3 regions of the Paraburkholderia sp. J94 genome follow, and region 1 is predicted to be linked to each of the others. Evidence: riboswitches for the same ligand, from Rfam matches in the RefSeq annotation. Region 1 holds a riboswitch; each other region holds the start of a gene.
The links. Region 1 has a riboswitch for cobalamin ahead of U4Y88_RS13275 (TonB-dependent receptor). Riboswitches for the same ligand answer to the same signal wherever they lie in the genome.
Positions count from the first base shown of each region.

Region 2: linked by a shared signal. The riboswitch ahead of U4Y88_RS28395 (TonB-dependent receptor domain-containing protein) and the one ahead of U4Y88_RS13275 (TonB-dependent receptor) in region 1 are both predicted to bind cobalamin.
Region 3: linked by a shared signal. The riboswitch ahead of cobW (cobalamin biosynthesis protein CobW) and the one ahead of U4Y88_RS13275 (TonB-dependent receptor) in region 1 are both predicted to bind cobalamin.

Region 1 covers NZ_CAJMZH010000005.1:472,834-476,102, reverse strand. Annotated here, with positions in the region: gene U4Y88_RS13275 (TonB-dependent receptor) at 1-1,218, opposite strand, end outside; adenosylcobalamin (AdoCbl) riboswitch at 1,498-1,646, opposite strand; gene zigA (zinc metallochaperone GTPase ZigA) at 1,763-2,998, shown strand; gene U4Y88_RS13265 (oxidoreductase) at 3,034-3,269, opposite strand, start outside.
Region 2 covers NZ_CAJMZH010000015.1:120,386-123,654, reverse strand. Annotated here, with positions in the region: gene U4Y88_RS28405 (CoA-acylating methylmalonate-semialdehyde dehydrogenase) at 1-276, opposite strand, end outside; gene U4Y88_RS28400 (LysR family transcriptional regulator) at 474-1,415, shown strand; cobalamin riboswitch at 1,510-1,716, shown strand; gene U4Y88_RS28395 (TonB-dependent receptor domain-containing protein) at 1,807-3,269, shown strand, end outside.
Region 3 covers NZ_CAJMZH010000013.1:49,494-52,762, forward strand. Annotated here, with positions in the region: gene cobO (cob(I)yrinic acid a,c-diamide adenosyltransferase) at 1-391, opposite strand, end outside; gene U4Y88_RS25955 (cobalamin biosynthesis protein) at 478-897, opposite strand; cobalamin riboswitch at 1,327-1,599, shown strand; gene cobW (cobalamin biosynthesis protein CobW) at 1,859-2,956, shown strand; gene cobN (cobaltochelatase subunit CobN) at 3,000-3,269, shown strand, end outside.

The DNA of each region.
Region 1 (3,269 bases):
ATTACTGGTGTCGAGAAACGAAATCGCGTTGAAATCCGCGCCCACGACGAGTCGGTCCTGACGACCGAGCACGCGGCCGTCGAAGGTCGCGTCGAGCGTATCGCCGATCTGCCGTTCGTGATGCAGGATTTCGAGGTAGTCGCTGCGCAGCACGTTGCCGTCGCCCATCAGCGTGTAGCTTTCGCTGTCGCGCCAGTGGCGGTTCGTGAGCAGATAGTAAAGCTGGTTGCGCACGATGATGCCGCGCGCCGCGCGCCATTGCGTGTTCAGGCGCGTCCACTGGTCGTAATACGCGATCGACGCATTGCCGACGTTGTAGTTCTGGCGTTCGAGCGCGGGATCGAGTTGCCCGTCCGTCACCGGCACGCCGAAATAGCGCGCGGGCAGTTGACGCCCGTAGTCGTAATCGAGCGTGAACGAGAGACGCGGATTCACGTCCAGACGCAGCGCGCCGCCGAGCGCGGTCGTGTGCGATTCGCCGCGCGGCAGCCAGCCGTTGTTGCGGTCGTCGGCGAGATAGAAGCGGTAGGACAGCATCGGGCCGAGCGCGCCGGTCGTGTCGAGCGCCACGCGCTTTTCTCCGTAGCTGCCCGCGCCGAGCTGGATCGTCGTGGCGTAGTCGCGTTGCGGCGCTTTCGGCACGACGTTGATGACGCCGCCGATGCCGCCTTCGCCGTAGAGCACTGAGGCCGGGCCGCGCAGCACTTCGATGCGTTCCGCCGACCACGTGTCGAACGGGAACGACACGGTGCCCGCGCCCGCGTACATGCGCAGGCCGTCGTAAAGTGTGGTGACCGATTCGGGGCCGCTGAAGCCGCGCACGGAGAGCGAGGTGCCGCCGTTGCCGGGCGCGGCGTCGGTGGCGAAACCGGCGGCGCGCGTGACGGCCTGGGTCACGTTGTTGTCGCCGCGCTCGGTGAGTTGCGCGCTGCCGATGGCTTCGACGCTCGCGGGCGTGTCGAGGCTGGAGAGGCCGAGGCGGCTGCCGGTGGTGAGCGGCGTCGCGAGATCGGGTTTGCCGGATGCGGCCTTCGTGGCGGACGCGGCGTTCACGCGCACGGCGGGCAGCGTGGCGTTTGACGATGGTGTGCTGGCGTCGGGGGACGAAGCGGTCTCGCCGTCCGCGAAAGCGTGAGCCGCGTGGGCGAGGCACGAGCAGGCGAAGGCGCCGCGCACGGCGAAGCGCCGCGCGCTGGAAAGCGGTGTGGATACGTCCATTCTTGTTCGGTGCGGTGTTGTTATGCGAGGCGTGCGAGGCGCGAGCGCGCACACAGGCCCGCGTCGAAGCGATCGACGCGAAAGCGAAAAACAAAAAACAGAAAGCGGAGGCGCTGAGCCTGGCGGATCTAGGCGATGCCGATGCCGACGCGCGATACCGCGCGACACGTGCAACACGTGCAACACGTGCAACACGTGCAACACGCGAGCGAATGGACGCTTGAGACGAGGGACGAGCGGCGAGCGAGCGCGCGCCGCGAGACGGCCGGTGCAGTCATGCTGATTTCTCCAGGGGTTTCGCGCCCCGAAAGTACGGTTGATGAGTGCCGATGCCCAGGTCTGACTTTCGGCGCGAAGGCCGATCACAGTGGCGCGACCGTGCTGGATTTGCACCAGCTTCCGGGCATGACGAAACGGAATTGTAAGCCACGCGGCCCGCCCGTTGACCTGTTTCCTTCGTTGCCCGTTTTGTCTGCGATGTTATAACATAACACTCAATAAGACGGACACCCCGTTTCCCCACACTCGTCGAAGGAGTCATCCGATGGATTCACGCTTGCCGGTTACCGTGCTGTCCGGCTTTCTGGGCGCGGGCAAGACCACGCTGCTCAACCACATCCTGAACAACCGCGAAGGGCGGCGCGTCGCGGTCATCGTCAACGACATGAGCGAGGTGAACATCGACGCGGCGCTCGTGCGCAACGGCGGCGCGGAACTCTCGCGCACCGACGAAAAGCTCGTCGAGATGAGCAATGGCTGCATCTGCTGCACGCTGCGCGAGGACCTGCTGCTCGAAGTGAACCGGCTCGCGCGCGAAGGGCGTTTCGATCAGCTCGTGATCGAATCGACGGGGATTTCGGAGCCGCTGCCGGTGGCCGAAACCTTCACGTTCGCGGACGAAAGCGGCCAGAGTCTTTCGGACGTCGCGCGTCTGGACACGATGGTCACGGTGGTCGATGCGTTCAATTTCCTGCGCGATTACGGCTCGCAGGACAGCCTGCAGGCGCGCGGCGAATCGCTCGGCGACGAGGACACGCGCACGGTCGTCGATCTGCTGATCGAACAGATCGAGTTCTGCGATGCGATCGTGCTCAACAAGGTCGATCTGATCGACGACGCGGCGCTCGAACGGCTCATGGCGATCCTGCAGCGGCTCAATGCGCGCGCGCGCATCGAGGTCGCGGAGTTCGGCCGCGTGCCGCTTGACCGCGTGCTCGATACGCGCCTGTTCGATTTCGAGGAAGCGTCGAAAGCGCCGGGCTGGCTCGCGGAATTGCGCGGCGAGCACACGCCGGAGACCGAGGCATACGGCATCGCGAGCTTCGTGTGGCGCGCGCGACGGCCGCTGCATCCGCAGCGTTTCTGGGCGCTGATCAATTCCGAGTGGCCGGGCGTGGTGCGCTCGAAGGGCTTCTTCTGGCTCGCGAGCCGGCCGACGCACGCGGCGTCGTGGTCGCAGGCGGGCGCGGTGTGCCGTCACGGCATGGCCGGTTTGTGGTGGGCCGCGGTGCCGAAGCATCGCTGGCCGACCGACGCGGAATCGCTCGAATTCATCGAAGGAAACTGGGACGCGCATGTCGGCGACGCGCGCCAGGAACTCGTGCTGATCGGCATGGAGATGGACGAAGCAGGCTTGCGCGCGCGGCTCGACGCCTGTTTGCTCAGCGACGCCGAAATGGCCGAGGGGCCGCAGGCGTGGATCGCGTATAGCGATCCGTTTCCCGCGTGGGACGACGGCGCGGAGGACGAAGCGCGCGACGCCCACGAAGTGCAGGGATAAACCGCGCGCGCTTGATCGTTGGATTGATCGTCCGCTCAACCGTCCGTCGAGATCGTCACGCTTTCCCACGCGCCGATCTCCTGCTCCAGCGCCGCGAGTTTGCCGCGCACGAGGCCGAGCGCATCGCTGCCGAGCAACAGATGCGCGGGCGGCGTTTCGGCTTCGATCGCGGCGAGCATCGCGCGCGCGGCCTTGTGCGGATCGCCGAGTTGCTTGCCGCTCTTTTCCTCGCGCGCCTGGCGGATCGGATCGAAAATCGCGTCGTAGTCGG
Region 2 (3,269 bases), on a different contig from region 1:
GATGGCGGCGAGTTCGTCCTTGTGGCGGTTCATCAGTTCGAGGAAGCGCAGCATGACGCGCGCGCGGCGGATCGGCGGCGTGTCGCGCCAGGCCGGGAACGCGGCTTTCGCGCTCGCGACGGCGGCGTCGACATCGGCGACTTCGCCCAGCACGAGACGGCGCGCGGCCGCACCCGTCGCCGGATTGAAGACGGGCTGCGTGCGGTCGCCCGCGCCGCGTTCGCGCTTGCCGCCGATGTAGTTGACCACGTCCGCGGAATCGGTGAAGGCCTGCATGTCATCTCCTCGCTATTGAGTGTCGGTTGAGCATCACTGTGACGGCCAGTGTACGGAGCCGCCCGGCGTCTGCAAAGACACGGCGGCTGAATTGATTGTTTTCCACTGTGAACAATCGCAGTGCGCAGCGCTGAAAGATGCGCAGGCGCGGTGCTATCATCGGCGCATCGTTGAGTATTCGGGGCAGGAGTCTTTTCGTGGATACGCAGAACGTCGAAGCACTCTGGACCCATTTGCACTGGCTGAATGTGCTGGCGGCGCAGGGCAGTTACACGGCGGCCGCCGCGCGCCTTGGCGTGAGCAAGGCCGCGATGAGCCAGCGGATCGCCGAACTGGAACGCGTGGCGGGCGTCGCGCTGGTGCAGCGCACCACGCGCAGCGTGCGCTTCACGGAGGCGGGATTGCGGCTGGTCGAGGACACGCGCGCGGAGTTCGAGCGCATCGCCACGAGTTTCGCGAGCGTGCGCGAAATGGCCGATATCGCGCGCGGCACGGTACGCGTGACCGCGCCCGTGGCATTCGCGCGTCAGCAACTGGTGCCGCGCCTCGCGCAGTTCGCGCGCGCGAATCCCGAGGTGCGCGTGCAGCTTGAACTCTCCGACCGGCTCACGTCGATTGCGAGCGAAGGTTTCGATCTCGCGATTCGCCACAGCGCGCAAGTGCCGGAAACGCATGTGGCGTTCAAGCTTTGCGATACGCGCTCGGTGATCGTCGCCACGCGCGCGTATCTGAAGCTGCGCGGCACGCCGCAAACGCCCGCCGATCTCGCGCAGCACGACTGTCTTTACTATCCGCGCACGCTCGGGTCGGGCGCGTGGTCGTTCGAGAAAACGGGCCGCCGCGCCGAGCAGTCGCGTGTGAACGTGACCGTGAACGGGCCGGTGTCGGCGAATAACAGCGAGGCGCTGCGCGACGCAGCGCTCGAACATCTGGGCATCGCTTTGCTGCCCGATTTCAGCGCGCAGGCCGCGTTGCAGGCGGGCAAGCTCGTCGTGCTGCTGCCTGCGTGGCGGCCGGTGGGCGCGTTCGCGTCGCAGTTGCACGTGGTGCGGCCCTATGGCGCGCACGTGCCGCGCGCCGTGACCTTGTTCGCCGATTTCCTGCGTCAGACCTTCAAGCAGGGATTTCCGCTCGAATGAGCCGATGAATACGGGGATGAAAGCCGCGACGCGCATCTGACGTTTTTTCGCATCGCCTGGCACAGCGGAGGTTGACGCGCCGAACGCACCGCCTTTACGCTCGCGCGCTGATGGTTCCCGGCGACGGGATCAAAAGGGAACGCAGTAACGGCGCGCGAACGGCGCACGCCGGAAGTCTGCGGCTGTCCCCGCAACTGTGAGCGGCGAGTCCATGCCAGCGAAGGCCACTGGGAAACCGGGAAGGCCGGCATCGGGCGGCGACCCGCGAGCCAGGAGACCTGCCATCGACCGAGGTCCAAGCAGCCGCAAAGGGCGGGGTGTCCCGATGCGCGCGCGCCGCCCGCGCGGCCGCCCGTTGCAAGGACAGTTCGACCTCAGGATCTGTCTGCTCATGAAGTATCGTCAATTCGTTCTCGCGACCGCCGTGGCCGCCTGCGCCTGGCAGTGCGCCGATGCGCAAACGTCCACACAAAGCGCTGAACAAGGCGCTGAACCCGGCGCCGCACCAACCCAGGCCGACGCAACGTTGCCGAACATTCTCGTCGTCGGCGACACGCAGCATCTGCCGCAATCGTTCGATCAGCGCTACGCCAGCACCCAGGTGCTCACGCGCGCGGATCTCGACCGGCTCGACCCCATCGACCCGAGCATCACGCAGGCGCTCGCCACGCTGCCCGGCGTGAGCGTGTCGCAGAGCGGCGGTCCTGGCGCGACCGCTTCGGTCAGCATTCGCGGCTCGGCGGCCAATCAGGTGGCTGTGTTCATCGATGGCATCCGCGTGGGGTCGGCGACCACGGGCACGGCCGCGTGGGCCGATCTGCCGACCTCGGCGTTCGACCGCGTGGAAGTGATTTCGGGCCCGGCTGCCGCCTCGTTCGGCGCGGATGCCGTGGGCGGCGTCGTGCAGCTGTTCACGCGCCACGCCTCGAATCAGCCGAATCAGACCACGGTGTCGTTCGGCGGCGGCTCGAACAAGACCTTCGACACGCAGCTGCGCACTTCCGGCACCGTGCCGTCGAGCGGGCCGCTCGCGGCGCTCGGCGGGCTCACGTATTCGCTCGGCCTGCACGACTACAACACGGCGGGCATCGACGCGACCAAGCCGTGGGCCTACGGCCACGAGGACGGCCGCAATCCGTATCACGCGCAGGATCTGGACGCGCGCCTCGGCTATGCGCGCGACAACTGGTCGATCTCGACCTTCGCGCTCTATCACCAGTCGGATCTCTCGTACGACAACGCGGGTTACGCCGATCGCCAGCGCGATCATCAGCTCACGACGGGCGTGGCGTTCCATCTCGACATCACGCCGACCACGCAGTTCGATCAGTCGTTCGGTTACGCGTATGACCGCCAGTTCATCTACGCGAACGATCCTGGCATTCCGACCGACGAGTTCGATTCGACGCGCCTGAGCAGCTCGACTTCGATCACGCATCAGGAAACCGGCCACACGCTGTTCGGGCAGGCGCTTTCGGGCGAGACCAAGCTCGCCTACGACTTCACGCGCGAGCAGGCGTATCTGCCCGTCGAAGTGCCGGACGGGCTGCCCGCGCGCAACGACTCCGCCGTGTCGATGCATCAGTCGGTCATGCTCGGCGACTGGACGCTGTTCCTCGCGGGCCGCCACGAAATCGTGCAGGGGCAGAGCGTGAACACGGGCAACGCGGCGCTCGCGTGGGCGATCACGCCGGTCTATACGGCGCGCGTCTCGTACGGCAACGCGTTCCGTCTGCCGACGTTCAACGACCTCTACTATCCGGGCTACGCGAATCCGAATCTGCAGCCCGAACGCAGCGATACGGTCGAAGTCGCGCTCGACGCGACGACGTCGATCGGCACCTTCACGGCGGC
Region 3 (3,269 bases), on a different contig from region 1:
CGTCGAGGATCACCATGGCGTATTCGCCGCTCTCGATCATGCGCTTCGCGGCGTCCCAGCCTTTGCGCGCGGTGGCGATGTCGGCGTCGCGATTCTGCGTGTTCCAGGTGTAGCCGTCGCCCATCGTGACGAAGTCGCAGTGCGCCACGCTGGCGAGAAAATCGCGCTCGGACGTATGCAGCGCGCCCTTGATGAACTGCACGACGCCGAGCTTCATGCCGTGGCCGAGCACGCGCACGGCCATGCCGAACGCCGCCGTGCTCTTGCCCTTGCCGTTGCCGGTGTTGACGATCAAGAGGCCTTTTTCGAGCGTCGCGGCGGCCTGCTTTTTCTCGTGGCCTTCGCGGCGGCGCTGGGTCATGCGTTGGTGCGATTCGGGATCGGTTTTCATCGTCGCGAAGAGTCCTGTTGTGTATGCGATGAGTGTCGGGTGCTGCGTGTTCGTGCGTGTTTGTGCGTATGCGTGCGTTGCTGGCGTCAGCTTCGTGGATCGGGCGCGATGGCGGCGAGCGCGACGGTCACGCCGTCGAGCGCGAGCTTGCCGCGGACCAGCGCGCCGCCTCCGGCCGCGAGCCGCGCGCACGGTTCGCACACGCCGGGCACGCCGAAACGCGCGAGTGCCGCCGCGCTCGGTGGTGAATCCGGTGCTGCTTGTAGTGCCGATTTTGATGCCGATTTTGACGCCGCTTGCAGCGACATCGCCTCCACCTGCCCGCGCGTGAAGCCCTGCAGCGGCAGCGCATGCGCGGCGCAAAACGCGCGCAATGCGGGCTCGTCGATTTTCGCGTCGAGCGTCGCCACGGCCCGCACGCGTGCGAGCGGCCACGCGCCGAGCGCGGCCCGCACGGCGGCCTCGATCTGCGCGACCGTCACGCCCTGGCGGCAGCCGATGCCCATCGCAAGCGCGCGCGGCGCCGCATTGTCCGCTGCCGGGGCGGCATCGGGCAAGCAGTCGGCGGGCGGGGAAGGGTTCACTGAGCGCGGAAAGTCGGGGGTGAAGGCCGGGGCAAAAATCAGGGCGTCTCGCGTGGGGGCCGCCAAAAAACAGCCCAAAAACCAGCCAAAAACAGCAGGCGAAATCGAGCGGAAACGTCGGAAACGCCGCAAATGCGCGCATACGATAGCACACGCATTTCGCGCGCTGCGCCTCGCTTGGGCGGCATCGCGGATAAAACCGGGGGCGGCGGCGAGCGCGTGACGGCCTCGGGCCGAGGCGGAAAATCCGCCGCAAATCCGCCGCAAATCCGCCGCAAATCCGCCGCAAATCCGCGCCCCAATGCCCCTGAGCCGCGCCCCCGCCCGGTTGACGCGCCGCCCACCCGCGCCTACACTCGCACGCACTCTGGTGCTCGCGTGCGCGTACGTTTCGCACGCAGTTAAACGGGAATCAGGGAGCCATCCCGCCACGGGCACGGCCAACCTGAACTGCACCCGCAACGGTACAACGAGCGCATCGGCTGCAAGGTCGATGCAAGCCGCTTCATCGCATGCGCCGCATGCATGGCCACTGTGCGAAGCGCGCCCCACGGCGCGGCGCGCGGGAAGGCGAAGCGGCGTGACTCGTCAGTCCGGATACCGGCCAGATACGCGGGATGCGCGCTGCGGGGTTGCGGCGCCGCGTCCATGATTTCATGCGTCATGCCGGGCCTTGCCCGTGGCGCGTCCAAGCCGGTTGTATCGTCGATCGAAGTGGTGCGGGCTGCATGCCGCCGCGCGCCGCTTGCGCGTGTTCCGCGTGTTGCGCGTGTTTTCATGCGCGCCACGCGACGATCCCCTCCGGCCGGACGCCCACGCGCGACACGCCCGGCGCGGCGCACTTCACCTGCGGCCGATGCGCCGAAGGAGCTTCCACATGCAGATGCGCAAAATCCCCGTCACCATCGTCACGGGCTTCCTCGGCAGCGGCAAAACCACGCTGCTGCGCCACATCCTCCAGCACGCGGGCGGCCTGCGCGTCGCGGTCATCGTCAACGAATTCGGCGAACTGGGTATCGACGGCGAAATCCTGCGCGGCTGCGGCATCGGTTGCGACGAGAACGGCAACGAAACGGAAGGCCAGCTCTACGAACTCGCGAACGGCTGCCTGTGCTGCACCGTGCAGGAAGAATTCTTCCCGGTGATGGAGCAACTGCTCGAACGCCGCGCCGACATCGACCACGTGCTGATCGAAACCTCGGGCCTCGCGCTGCCCAAGCCGCTCGTGCAGGCCTTCAACTGGCCGTCGATCCGCAACGCCTTCACGGTCGATGCGGTCGTGACGGTCGTCGACGGTCCCGCCGCCGCGAGCGGCCAGTTCGCGGAAAACCCGCAGGCCGTCGATGCGCAGCGCAAGGCCGATCCGAATCTCGATCACGAATCGCCGCTGCACGAACTGTTCGAAGACCAGCTTTCGGCCGCCGATCTCGTCATCCTGAACAAGACCGATCTGATCGACGCCGCCGCGCAGGACGCGCTGATCGAAGACCTGCGCGAAGAACTGCCGCCGCAGGTGAAGATCGTGCGCGCGCAGCACGGCAAGCTCGACCTGCACACGCTGCTCGGTCTCGAAGCGGCGTCGGAGGAGAGCATCCATCTGCGCCACGACCATCACGGTTCCGCCGACGATGCCGACCATCATCACGACGAATTCGATTCGGTCGTCGTTGAGGCGCAGGTCGCGTCGCGCGACGTGGCGGTCGAGGCGCTGCAAAAGCTCGTCGATGCGCACACGATCTATCGCGTGAAGGGTTTCGCCGCGCTGCCGGGCGCGCCGATGCGCCTCGTGATTCAGGGCGTGGGCCGCCGCTTCGACAGCTATTTCGACCGCCGCTGGAACGCGCAGGAAAGCGCGGCGCAACCGCTCGCGAGCCGCTTTGTGCTGATCGGCGAGGACCTCGACGCCGCCACGCTGCAAGCCGCGTTCGACGCGGCGCTGGCGGCGGCGCAAAACGCCGTGCAAACCGCGTCCGCGCAATGAGCACGATCAGCGCAATCAGCACGACGTTTTACGAGCGACACACATGCATTTGCTGCGCACCACGCCGGGCGGTTTCGTCGACGACACGCAGGGCGTGATCCGCATCGATCAGCAGCCCGCCGAGATCGTCATTCTGAGTTCGGCGGATACCACGCTTGCGCTGCTGGCGAGCGTGGTGCCGCGTCTGCCCGCGGGCTTTCCGGGCGTGCGGCTCGCGAACGTCACGTATCTGCGCCAGAACGCGTCGGTGGATTTTTATATCGACGACGTGCTCAAGCACGCGCGCGTGGTCGTGGTCGATCATCTGGGCGGC